One region of the Arthrobacter sp. Y3223151 genome, then DNA from elsewhere that is predicted to be linked to it. Evidence: riboswitches for the same ligand, from Rfam matches in the RefSeq annotation. Region 1 holds a riboswitch; each other region holds the start of a gene.

Region 1 (4,204 bases):
GTACTCCGCCACGCGACCGCCGGCGAGCACGGCCACCTGGTCGGCGACGTGGCGCACCACGTCCATCTCGTGGGTGATCAGGATGACCGACAGCCCCAGTTCGGTGCGCACGTCGTCCAGCAGGTCCAGGATCTGCTGCGTGGATTCCGGGTCCAGGCCCGACGTCGATTCGTCGGAGAGCAGGATCCGGGGGCGAAGTGCCAGCGCCCGGGCGATGCCGACCCGTTGCTTCTGGCCGCCGGACAGCTGGCCGGGGTAGGCGCCGGCCTTCTGCAGCAGGCCCACCCGGTCCAGCAGTTCGGCCACGCGGTCCTCCATCTGCGAGTGCACCACGCCCAGGTTGCGCAGCGGCAGCGCCACGTTCTCCGCCACCGTCATCCGGCGCAGCAGCGCCGAGTGTTGGAAGATCGTGCCGATGGCGCGGCGTTCGCCGCGCAAGGCCCGCCCGGACAGGGCGGAGAGGTCACGGCCGTCCACCAGCACCTGGCCGGAGGTCGGTTTCTCCAGCAGGGAGATGCAGTGGGAGAGGGTCGTCTTGCCGGCGCCGGACGGGCCGACGACGGCGGTGATCGCCCCCTGCTCGATGGTGAGGTCGATGCCCTTGAGCACCTCGACCGTCCCGCGTCGTGTGTCGTAGCTCTTGTGCAGATTGCGGATTTCAATCATTGCGGGCCACCCGCGGCATAACTTTTCATGCTGCTCCTGAAGGTCAGGGAGCCCCGGGGCACAGCCGATCACGGCGCGCCGGCATGGCGCGGCCGGTTCCGGTCCGCCCGGGTTCTCCATCGGTTCTGGCGTTAGCACCGTGCGGCATTTGCCGGGGTTGCTGCGGCGTCATCGAGCCAGATCTCTCGGCCGCTCTGGATGGTTCTTGCCGACGGCGGTGCCCGCCCCCCTGAAGGGGCGGCGCACCGGCGTCGTTGTTCAGATGGTTCTGCTGTGCCTACACCCGGTGGGCCAGCGCGTTCTGCAGGCGGAAGCCGGCGGCCCGGTGGTTCTCCGGCAGCTTGTCGCCGCGGCCGAAGAGCTTGTTGCGCAGGGTCCCCGGCGCGTACTCCGTGGGGTAGGCGCCCAGCTTCTGCAGCTCCGGCACGACGAATTCCACGATGTCCTCGAAGGTGCCCGGGGTGATGGCGTAGGCCAGGTTGAACCCGTCCACGTCGGTCTCGTCGACCCACTCCACGAGCTTGGCGGCCACCTCCGCGCCGGAGCCGACGGTGATCGGGCCGAAACCGCCGACGCCGACCCATTCGGCCAGCTGGCGGATGGTCCACGGCTTGCCGCTGTCGCCGGACGCCTTCTGGAACGTCTCCACCGAGGACTGGATGGCATTGGACTTCACGTTTCCGCCGATCACGTCGTCCGGGCCGTAGGTGGAGAGGTCGATGCCCATCCAGCCGGAGATCAGCGCCAGCGCGCCGTTGATGTCCGCGTAGGACTTGTAGTCCTCGAATTTGGCCTGCGCGGTGGCGGTGTCCGGTCCGGTCACCACGGTCTGCATCGCGTAGATGCGCACGTCGTACCGGTCGCGGCCCGCCGCTTCCACGGCGTCGCGGATCTTCTTCACCGACGCCGCGAGCATCTCCTTGGTCGGGCAGGTCACGAACACCGCCTCGGCGTTTCCGGCGGCGAACTCGGTGCCGCGCTTGGAGGCGCCGGCCTGGAAGATGACCGGGGTGCGCTGCGGGCTCGGCTCGGTGATCGCGATGCCGGGAACCTTGAAGTACTTGCCCTCGTGCCGGATCTCGTGGACCTTGGCCGGGTCGGTGAAGACGCCGGTCTCGACGTCCTTGACCACGGCGTCGTCCTCCCACGAGCCCTCGAGCAGCTTGTAGATGACCTCGAGGTATTCGTCCGCGTGGTTGTACCGCTCGTCGTGCTCCAGCTGGTCTTCCTGGCCCATGTTGCGCGCCGCCGAGGGCAGGTAACCGGTTACCACGTTCCAGCCGACCCGCCCGTTGGTCAGGTGGTCCAGCGTGGCCAGGCGGCGGGCGAACGGGTACGGGTGCTCGTAGGCGGTGCCGGCGGTGAGGCCGAAGCCGAGGTTCTCGGTCACCGCGGCCATGGCCGAGACAAGCATGAACGGATCATTCACCGGGACCTGGGTGCCGGCGCGCAGCGTGGTCTCGTTGGAGGACCCGAACACGTCGTAGGTGCCGAGCACGTCGGCGATGAACAGGCCGTCGAAGAGGCCCTTTTCCAGCACCTTGGCCAAGTGGGTCCAGTAGCCGATGGTGTTGTAGTTGGCGGACTTGTCCTGCGGGTGGCGCCACAGTCCGGGCGACTGGTGGCCCACGCAGTTCATGTCGAAGGCGTTGAAACGAATCTGGCGCCGGGGGTTGGGCTGCGGGTTGTTCACGGTCATGTCAGGCTCCTTTTCTGATGAGAAGAGCCCGCGCCGGTCCTCCGTTGGGCATGCGACTGCCAACGGAAGACCAACGAGAGATCGAGCTTCTCCATCGGTCCTGGCGGTAGCACCTTCCTCAGGGAGGGGGTTGCTGCGGCGTCAACAAGCCAGGTCTCTCGGCCGCTCTGGATGGGTACCCCTCCATTTGACACCCGGGGGCGTCCCGGAGGGAAATGTTCGCCGTCACGCGAGGTAAGAATTACGACGCCGGTGCGCTCGCCCTCACGCGGGGTATGAATTACGACGCCGGTGCGCCCTCCCGCCTCTTCGCCCCCACTATTGCTCCGGATGCGAAGCAGAGCAGGATCAGCACGACGACGGCGATCGCCAGCGGCACGCTGTTGCCCACCAGGGTGGGGAGGTTCTGCAGGATCAGCCCCAGGATCCCCAGCAGCCCGATCAAACCGAGCGCCGGGGCGACGGAGCGCTTCCAGTCCCGGACCGGCGCGCCGGTTCTCCGGAAGAAGACCAGGACGGCGGCGCTGGTCAGCGTCATCAGCACCACGATCCCCAGCGATGCGAAGCCCGCGAACCAAGTGTAGAACTGCACGATCGGGTCCCACCCGGCCACGACCGCGGCCAGCAGGAACAGGGCCACCACCGCGTTGGCCGCTGCGGAGGCCAGATGCGGGGAGCGGTGCCGGGCGTGGGTTGCGGACAGCTTGGCGGGGAAGATGCCCTGCCCGGACAGCTGGAAGAAATAGCGTGACCCGATGTTGTGGAAGGACAGGATGCAGGCGAAGAGGCTGGTTGCCAGCAACACCTGGATCACATGGCTGCTGGCCGTACCCAGATAGAGCGCAGTGGTTTCCGAGAGCAGCGTGCCCGGAGCATCCGTGGCCTTCTGGACAATGCCGGCATCGCCCCAGACGCTGATCAGCAGCCAGCTGGACAGCGCGTAGAAACCGCCCACCACGAGGAGTGCCAGATAGGTGGCCCGCGGGATGGTCTTGTCCGGGTCGCGTGCTTCGTCGCGGAAGACGGCGGTGGCCTCGAAGCCGATGAAGCTCAGGATGGCGAACAGCAGCGCGATTCCGGGCGCCCCCGACAGCACGGTGGACGGGGTGGCGAAACCGGTGGACAGGCCCTCGGGTCCGCCGCCGCCAAAGATGATGAAGGCGTCTAGGACCAGCACGATCAGCACCTCTGCGACCAGCAGCACGGCCAGCACCTTGCCGGAGAGTTCGATGTTGCGGTGCCCCAGCCAAGCGACGGCTGCCAGTGCGGCGGCCGCCCATACCCACCAGGGCAGTTCGGGGCCGCCGTAGGCCCGGACCACTTCGTCAACGGCCGGCGCGAAGAGTCCGTAGACACCCGCCTCCAGGGCGAGATAGGAGAGCAGTGCCACGAAGGCCGCCCCCAGGCCCGCCCGGCGGCCGAGTCCCTTTTGCACGTAGCTGAAGAACGCGCCGGCCGTTGGCACATGCGGTGTCATGGTGGTGAAGCCGACGGCAAACAACAGCAGGATGGCCATGGCCAGCAGGTAGATGAAGGGCAGGCCGGCGCCGTTGCCGCTGGCGATGGCCAGCGGGACGGTTCCGCCGATGACGCCCAGCGGCGACGCGGCGGCCAGCACGATGAGCACGATACTGGCGACGCCCAGCCGGCCGGAGAGCCGCGGTGTGGCTCCGTTGACGGGATCGGCTGGTGGAGCCGCGAGGGTTTGGAGGTTGGAAACAGACATGGTTTGCCTTCCTCCTAGACGGCCGCGGAACGGGCGGCGGGGCTGTGTGGCTGACGGGCTGCGTCACTGTGTGGCTGAAGGGCGGCGTCGGCATTGGCCTCGCCAATCGTCCA
Region 2 (4,204 bases), on a different contig from region 1:
CGCCGGGCGATACCCAGACCCGCCTCGGGCGCGGGACCCCCGTAATAGTCGCCGCCGGCGAAGTGCGGGTCCAGCCGGATGGCCGCGACCTGCGCCTGCGCGAAGGCAATTTGCTCGGCGGTGCTCGCGGCGCCGCACGACAGGACGGCGCACCGGGCGGTGCGCTCCGGGAACGTCGCCGCCCATTCAAGCGCGCGGGCGCCGCCCATCGACCCGCCGAGCACCGTGTGCCAGCGCCGGATGCCCAGCGCGTCGGCCAGCCGTGCCTCGGCCCGGACCGAATCGCGGATCGTGACGAACGGGAAGCGTGACCCCCACGGCGTCCCGTCCGGCGCCGGCGACGAGGGACCGGTGGAACCGTAGCAGCCGCCAATCATGTTGGCGGCCACTACGAAATAGCGCTCCGTGTCGATAGTGGCACCGGGGCCCACCAGATCGTCCCACCAGCCATCCTCGTCCGAGCAGCCGCGGGCGACATGCGTGCTGCCGGTCAGGGCGTGCTGAATCAGGACGGCGTTGGACGCGTCCGCATTCAAGGTGCCCCAGGTTTCAAAGCCGAGGAACACCTCGGGCAGATAGCCGCCGGCTTCCAACTCCAGCGCACCAACCGGCATCCGGCGCAGGATGCCGTCGGTCGCCTGTTCCACCAGTTCCTGCGGTTGCACTATCGTCACGCTGCGCTCTACCTGCTTGCCTAGTCGTCCGCGCCCTTGGCGGCGCGGAAACCGGCCTCCAGGTCGGCGATGATGTCGTTGACGTTCTCGATGCCCACCGACAGGCGGACCAGCCCGTCGGTCACCCCGGCCGCGACCCGCTCCGCGGCCGAGAGCTGGGCATGGGTGGTCGACGCCGGGTGGATCACCAGCGAGCGCACATCGCCCAGGTTGGCCACGTGCGAGTGCAGTTCAAGGCCGTCCACAAAGCGCTTGCCGGCCTCGATGCCGCCCTTGATTTCGAACGCGACGATGGCGCCGGTCCCCTTCGGGCCGTACTTGCGGCCGCGCTCGTACCAGGGGCTGGAGGGCAGGCCGAGGTACGCGACGGAGGCAACGTCGTCGTGCTCTTCCAGGAATTCGGCCACCTTCTGCGCGTTGGCCACATGCCGCTCCACGCGCAGGCTCAGCGTCTCCAGCCCCTGGGCAATCAGGAACGCATTGAACGGCGAGATGGCGGACCCCAGGTCGCGCAGCAACTGCACCCGGGCCTTGAGGATGTAGGCCAGGTTGGCGCCCAAAGCGCCGTTGACGCCGAGGTCGCGGGCAAAGACCAGCCCGTTGTAGGTGTCGTCCGGCGTGTTGAACCCGGGGAACTTCTCCGGGTCGGCGGCGAAATCGAACGTTCCGGCGTCAACGATCACGCCGCCGATCGCCGTCCCGTGGCCGCCGAGGTACTTGGTGGCCGAGTGGAGCACGATGTCGGCCCCCCACTCGATCGGGCGGATCAGGTACGGGGTAGACAAGGTGTTGTCCACGATCAGCGGCACGCCGTTTTCGTGGGCGATGGCGCTGACCGACTCCAGGTCCAGTACGTCCTGGCGCGGGTTGGAGACGACCTCGCCGAAGAACGCCTTGGTATTCGGCTTGACGGCATCGCGCCACTGCTGCAGGTTGTCCGGATCCTCGACGAAGGTGACCTCGATGCCGAACTTGGGCAGCGTGGTGCGCAGCAGGTTGTAGGTGCCGCCGTACAGGCTGGGGCTGGCCACGATGTGGTCGCCGGCCTCGGCCAGGTTGAGGATGGAGAACGTCGACGCGGCCTGGCCCGAGGCCAGCAGCAGGGCGCCGACGCCGCCCTCCAGGTTGGCGATCCGGGTCTCGACCGCTTCCTGGGTGGGATTGCCGATCCTGGTGTAGATGGGCGCCAATTCGGACAGGGCGAACCGGTCGGCCGCGCTCTGCGCGCTGGGGAACACGAACGAGGTGGTCTGGTAGATCGGCAGTGCGCGGGCGCCCGTGGCGGCGTCCGGCTCCTGCCCTGCGTGGATCTGACGGGTTTCAAAGGACCAATCGGCATTGGACATGGTGCAACTCCTTCACTGGAAGGGGCCATCCGGGATCCGGCCGTGCCGGCATGTCTGTCCCGGGTGTGACCCGCGCTTGCGCACCGCCTTGTGGCGGCTGCCTGGTCTTCACCCGGGGCACCCCACCGCGGTTGGAGGGTTGCCGGCCAGCAAACCGGGGTTTTGCGCTGGCACTCATGACCTGCCTCCAGTCTCCGCAGACAGGCCGGCGGCCGCAACAATATGACACCTTATGACTGGGCACCCAGCTCCGGACCGTCTGTCCGACCGTCCGCACTTCAAGCTGCCGGGGCGTGCCGGGCACGGCGGAATTGCTGCCGGGAACGGCGCGCCTTGCACGAGCCGCAAGCTGAGTGACTTAGGTCACCCTAAGTCGAGAGCGGGTTCACAAAGTGCCAAGATAATGCCATGCGCTTCGACCATGTTTCTTATGCTGCTGAACCCGACGGTCTGGCTGCCACCTCAGAGCGGATCGCCAAAGCCCTGGGCATCGACGCCGTCAAGGGCGGGGTTCACCCCCGCTTCGGCACCCGCAATATGATCTTCCCCCTCACCGACCACCATTACCTGGAGGTGGTGGAGGTGCTCGACCACCCCGCTTCCGACAAAGCCCCCTTCGGACAGGCCGTGCGGGCGCGCTCCGAAGCCGGCGGCGGCTGGATGGGCTGGTGCGTGGCGGTCGACGACCTGACCCCGTTCGAAGAACGGCTGGGCCGCCACGCGGTTCCCGGCAACCGCAAGTTCCCGGATGGGCAGGAACTGAGCTGGCAGCAGATCGGGATCAAGGGCCTCATCGCCGACCCGCAGGTGCCCTACATGCTGCGCTGGGATGACGGCACCGAACCGCTGCACCCGTCCAACGCCCGCCCCGCCACGGTGAAGCTGATCGGCCTGACCATCGCCGGCTCTTCCGAGCGCGTGGCGGACTGGCTGGGCACTCCGGTCGACGGCCTGCTGGACGACGTCAAGGTCGCCTGGACGGCACCGAACGGTACGCCGGGCATCCTGTCCGTCCGCTTCGAAACCGCCAACGGGATCGTCGAACTGTAAGTCTTTCAAGGAGGGTCGACGTCGTCGATCGCCTCAGCGGCGCCCGGATCGCAAGACCGGGCGCCGCTTCGCTGCCCGGCCGGTTTCAGGTGCCGATGCCGATGGCCGGCCCCAGCAGCGCGTAGCCGACGAAACCGGCAATATCCAGCAGCGCGTGCGCCACCACCAGCGGCATCACCCGCTTCACCTTCGTATAGGCGTAGCCGAAGACCAGGCCCATGAGGAAGTTCCCGATGCCCGGCCCGATGCCCTGGTAGAGGTGGTAGGTCCCGCGCAGGGCGGCGCTGACGAAGATCGCGGACCAGATGCCCCAGCCGAACTTCGCGAAGCGGTTGAAGAGGTAGCCCACCATGACCACCTCTTCGAGGACCGCATGCCGCAGCGCGGACAGGACCAACACCGGAACCGTCCACCAGTATTCGTCCAGGGCCGCCGGGACAATGGCGGTGGTGATACCCAGGGACCGGCCGGCGGCGTAAACGCCCAGCGTGCCGACACCGATCACCAGCGCGAGCAGGAAGCCCAGGCCGAAGTCCAGCCGCGGCCGGGAGAACGTGAACCCGATCGTGCGGAAGGCCGACCGGCCGGGAGCGGTCATCAAAAACAGCACCAGAGCCACCGGCACCAGCGCAAAGACGATGCCGAGCATTTGGTACACGAAATCGAAGAGCTCCCGCTCGTTCAGCACCGGGTTCAGCGTGGTCGTCTGCGAGGCGAGCGGAGCGCGGGTCATTTTTTCCAGCAGGTTCACGACGGCATAAACCGCCGACTGCCCGAGCGAGAGTCCGAGGACAATCAGTACCTCTGCCCGGTAGTACCTGACCGTGCGCCGCGTGCTTTCGGCGGCGACCTTCTGCTTGTCCATAACCTCCATCTTGCCAACAGAACCGCGGGAGTCATCGGCCGGGGGCGCTTCCGTTCCGTGCGCGGCTCCTCCCGTGGCCCGCGCCCGCGCCGGGGCGACTGCCTGCTACAAGTCCAGCAGCAGGCGCCGGCCCTTGCATCGCGACACGCAGATCATCATGGTGTCCCCGGCCTCGCGCTCGTCGTCGGAGAGCAGCGAGTCACGGTGGTCGATCTCACCACCCAGGACGGGGGTTTCGCAGGTGCCGCAGATTCCCTCCCGGCAGGAAT
Region 3 (4,204 bases), 630 kb from region 1:
CTCGCTCGCCGGGGCGGACCAGGCCGGGAACCAGAACTACCTGCGCACGGTGCTGTGGTCCTACACCGGGGCCAAGGACTATCTGGAGCGTCCGTACGTCGCGCTGGCCTCCGTGGCCCGGCATGTGGGCGCCGACTACCCGCCGGCTTTCGTTTCCGCGGGCAACACCGACCCGTTGCTGCCGCACTCGCTCGGGCTGGTCGAAGCGCTGCGGATCAAGGGCGCGGCCGTGGAGGAGTCCTTCCCCCAAACCGAGGCCGGCCTGGGGCACCAGTTCCAGTTCAACCTGGAGTTGGAAGCGGCGTGGCAGGTGCTGGAGCGCAGCGTGGCGTTCCTCCGCCGCCACACCGGCTGATGCGGCCGGAGTTGAACCGGCGCCCCGCTGCGCGGTGTGTTCTTCGGTGGCTGCATCACCTCAGGCCGGCGCCGATGCCTCCCCGGGCGCCGCCGTCGTACGCTGGAAACCTGCCCAGCGAAGGGGGAACTACCAATGGACGACGCCGGATCGCGCCTCATTTTCGGCTGCATGGGGTTGGGCGGTGGCTGGGGGAGCGGGCCGCTGGAAGCGGCCGATGTGTCGGCCGCGCATGCGGCCGTGGCGGCGGCGCTGGAGGCCGGGATCACGACGTTCGACCACGCCGACATCTACGCCCACGGCAAGGCCGAGGCCGCATTCGGGCGGGTGCTGGCGGAAAGTCCCGAGCTGCGCGACTCGATCCGGCTGCAGGGCAAATGCGGCATCCGGCTGCCGGTCCCCGGCCTGGTCGGGCACTACGACTCCTCGCGGGAAGCGATCCTGGCCCGCACCGACGAGAGCCTGCGCCGGCTGCACACCGATCACCTGGATACGCTGCTGATCCACCGGCCGGATCCGCTGGCGCCGGCCGAAGAGATCGCCGCGGCCTTCAACGAGCTTCGGATGGCCGGGAAGGTCCGCCGCCTTGGTGTCTCGAACATGTCCGGCGAACAGATGCGCTGGCTGCAGGCGGCGCTGGATGAACCGCTGGCGGTGAACCAGCTGGAAATGAGCCTGTACCGACGCGACTGGCTGGAGTCGGGGGTGCTGGTGAACCACCCGGAGGGAACGGGGATCAGCTTCCCGCACGGCACCCTGGAATACTGCGCCGCCCACGGAGTGGAGCTGCAGGCCTGGGGCGCACTGGCCCAGGGCCGGTACAGCGGGCGCGCGGCAGCGGAGGCCGCGACACCGGATGCTTCCGCGCCCGCGGATGCCACACCCCCGGCCGACCATGCAACGGCAGCCCTGGTCACGGAACTTGCCCGGGACAAGGGCTGCCCGCCCGAAGCCGTGGTGCTGGGCTGGCTGCTGCGGCATCCGGCAGGCATCCGGCCGGTCGTCGGCACCAGCAGCCCGGACCGGATCCGGGCCTGTGCCGAGGCGGAGGCGGTTGGAGCATCGATGACCCGCGAGGAGTGGTACTCCCTGTGGGTGGCGGCCCGCGGCAGGCCGCTGCCGTAGCTGCCCGCGGCTCGCCCAGCCCGCTGCCGGCTGGGCCGGGACCAAGCGTCCTAGACGAAGGCCGGCTGTTCCAACCGGCGGAATGCGGAATCGTGGAAGACGAGCGGCTCGTGCGTGCCGTCGTGCGTGGACAGGCCGTGCACCTGCAGCAGCACGACGTGGTGGTCCCCGGCCGGGACTTCCTGGTGCACCGAGCAGTCCAGCCAGAGCGCCGCGTCGTTGAGGAAAAGCGCGCCGTCGTCCGTGCCGTGCAGGCTCAGGCCGGCAAAGCGGTCCCCGTTCTTGGACGCGATCTGGCGGCAGACGCCGTCGTGCCCGGTGCCGAGGACCGAGACGCCGATCCGGTCGGCCCGGCGGACCAGCGGCCAGGTCCGTGAGGTGTTTTGCACGGCGAACATCACCAGCGGCGGCTCGAGGGAGACGCCCACGGTGAACGAGGAGGCGACGATGCCCTGCGGCTCGCCGTCGATGATCGCGCACAGCGCCGCGATGCCCGAGGGGAAGCGGCCGAAGGCTGAGCGCAACGTGTTGGGGGTCAGGTCATGGTGTAGCGACATGGCGTCCTTGGGGCTTGGGCGCATCCGCTGCGGCCGAGCTGCTGCGGGTGGATACGCGTACTTGCCTGCCGACATACCCGGCGGGCCGAATCATCACCTGGAGCACCCCGCTACGGTAGAGGGTTGCCGGCCAACCAGCCAGGGCTGTGAAGTTGGCGCTCTTGATTCGCCTCCACGCTAAGAGCGGGGAAGGGCCTGGGTCAAACGCCGGTAACAGTTCGTCAAATGCAGCGTTTTACCGGCGGCAGCCGCGCGACGGCTGCCGCGACGGTTGCGGCGCTACGGCTGCGGCCCACGGGCGGCCGCCGCCACGGCTACTGTGCGGCGGCGCCGGCGCGCACGGTCTGCCGCCGGAACGGATGCGCCGGGTAAACGCCCAGGAGGCGGATCTCGGTGGTGAAGAAGTCCAGTTCCTCGAAGGCGTGGACCATGGCAGGATCGTCCGGGTGGCCTTCGACGTCCACCATGAACATGGTGGCGGCAAACTCGCCGCCGACCATGTAGCTCTCCAGCCTGGTCATGTTGATGCCGTTGGTGGCGAAACCGCCCAGCGCCTTGTAGAGCGCCGACGGCACGTTCCGCACGCGGAACACGAAGCTGGTCACCGCCGGACCGGGAAGTTCCTCGCGGGACGGGACCGGCCGGCGGTCGGCCAGCACCACGAACCGTGTGGTGTTCGTCGGATCGTCTTCGACCTTTTCCGCGAAAACCTCCAGACCGTAGAGTTCGGCGGCCATCGGCGGTGCCAGGGAGACCTTGGTCGGGTCGTTCCATTCGGCCACCTCCCGGGCCGAACCCGCGGTGTCGCCGGCGATGACCGGAGTGAGCCCGAGCCTGCGGATCAGCTTGCGGCACTGGCCCAAGGCGTGGATGTGGCTGTGCACCTCCCGGGCCTGCTCCACGGTGGCCCCGCGTACGCCCAGCAGGCTGAACCGGATGGGCAGGAAGAATTCCTCCACAATCTGCAGGGTGGTCTTCGGCAGCAGCGCGTGGATGTCCGCCACCCGGCCGGCGATCGAGTTGTCGATGGGGATCATGGCCAGTTCGGCCTCGCCGCCGGTGACGGCAGCGAACGCATCCTCGAAGCTGGCACACGGCACCGCGTCCCAACCGGGGCGCACTTCCAGGCAAGCCATGTGGGAGTTCGAGCCGGGTTCACCTTGGTACGCAATTGCAGCAGCCATGGGCGAAATTATCCCACCGGGGCGGGCCCGCGCTTCATTCCGGGCAACCGGCCGGCGTCACATAACCTGACCGGCCCGCCAACCGCTTAGTACAGATGCGATTCCTGGGTGATGCCGTAGGGCACGTCGTCGCTCAGCTCCACCGTAAACTGCCCGGGGCCGGTGCGCGTGACCAGGATGCCGCAATCGCCGTCGATGGCGGCGAGCTTTTGCAGCTCTTCGACCGCAGCATTCAGGAGATCGTGCGCTTCGGAAGCCGTCTGTGCGGTCAACGACTTGGTAGCCAGGGAAGTGGCCATGGTTCTGCCTTTCGTGGCCGGAGGTTTCCGCGCAGGAGAAACGCGGGATGGAAGCTTCCGGCCGGAACGAGCCTGCCATGCGGAACGGTGCATGGAACTTTACATTCTGCCATCCCAGATGACATCAGATGAATTTTCCACCGGCGTGGCGTGCGCCACTCCTGCCATGGCGGGGGTGCGGCGAACGCCGGTGCCGGCGGGACCGCCGCGGGTGCAGGGAGCCTGCAGCGGGGAGGGCGGGGGCACCCGGGGGCGGACCCGGTCCTAGAACGGGTTCAGCAGCCGATGGACGAACTGCCGGGTGCGCTCCTCCCGCGGTTCGCGCAGCACCTGTTCGGGGTGTCCGCGTTCCACCACCACGCCGCCGTCCATGAACACCACTTCGCTGGCCACTTCACGGGCGAAGGCCAGCTCGTGGGTGACCAGGGCCATGGTCCAGCCCTCGTCAGCCAGTTCCTTGATCACGTGCAGCACGTCGCCCACCAGTTCGGGATCCAGTGCGGACGTGGGCTCGTCGAACAGCAGCAGCGAGGGTTTGAGCGCCAGGGCCCGGACAATGCCGACCCGCTGCTGCTGTCCGCCGGAGAGCTGATGCGGATACTGGTCTTCCTTGCCGGAGAGCCCGACGCGGTCCAGCAGCGACCTGGCCTCGCGCACCGCTTCGGCCTTGGGCCGCTTCTGCAC

Evidence for each region. A riboswitch is a leader RNA that binds a small molecule or an ion and turns the genes downstream of it on or off. The one in region 1 is predicted to bind S-adenosylmethionine.
Region 2: another riboswitch for S-adenosylmethionine. It lies ahead of AC5RUP_RS12960 (bifunctional o-acetylhomoserine/o-acetylserine sulfhydrylase); the one in region 1 lies ahead of AC5RUP_RS03700 (LLM class flavin-dependent oxidoreductase).
Region 3: another riboswitch for S-adenosylmethionine. It lies ahead of AC5RUP_RS00705 (flavin reductase family protein); the one in region 1 lies ahead of AC5RUP_RS03700 (LLM class flavin-dependent oxidoreductase).

The regions. Positions count from the first base shown of each region.
Region 1 is NZ_JBNHGI010000001.1:769,948-774,151, reverse strand. It holds gene AC5RUP_RS03705 (methionine ABC transporter ATP-binding protein) at 1-666, opposite strand, end outside; SAM riboswitch class I at 780-871, opposite strand; gene AC5RUP_RS03700 (LLM class flavin-dependent oxidoreductase) at 944-2,365, opposite strand; SAM riboswitch class I at 2,454-2,543, opposite strand; gene AC5RUP_RS03695 (APC family permease) at 2,646-4,091, opposite strand; gene AC5RUP_RS03690 (acyl-CoA dehydrogenase family protein) at 4,106-4,204, opposite strand, start outside.
Region 2 is NZ_JBNHGI010000009.1:82,958-87,161, reverse strand. It holds gene metX (homoserine O-acetyltransferase MetX) at 1-614, opposite strand, end outside; gene AC5RUP_RS12960 (bifunctional o-acetylhomoserine/o-acetylserine sulfhydrylase) at 695-2,020, opposite strand; SAM riboswitch class IV at 2,088-2,202, opposite strand; gene AC5RUP_RS12955 (VOC family protein) at 2,429-3,070, shown strand; gene AC5RUP_RS12950 (CPBP family intramembrane glutamic endopeptidase) at 3,156-3,935, opposite strand; gene AC5RUP_RS12945 (PDR/VanB family oxidoreductase) at 4,041-4,204, opposite strand, start outside.
Region 3 is NZ_JBNHGI010000001.1:142,980-147,183, reverse strand. It holds gene AC5RUP_RS00715 (alpha/beta hydrolase) at 1-355, shown strand, start outside; gene AC5RUP_RS00710 (aldo/keto reductase) at 491-1,480, shown strand; gene AC5RUP_RS00705 (flavin reductase family protein) at 1,531-2,037, opposite strand; SAM riboswitch class IV at 2,090-2,204, opposite strand; gene AC5RUP_RS00700 (prephenate dehydratase) at 2,352-3,221, opposite strand; gene AC5RUP_RS00695 (hypothetical protein) at 3,308-3,520, opposite strand; gene AC5RUP_RS00690 (amino acid ABC transporter ATP-binding protein) at 3,785-4,204, opposite strand, start outside.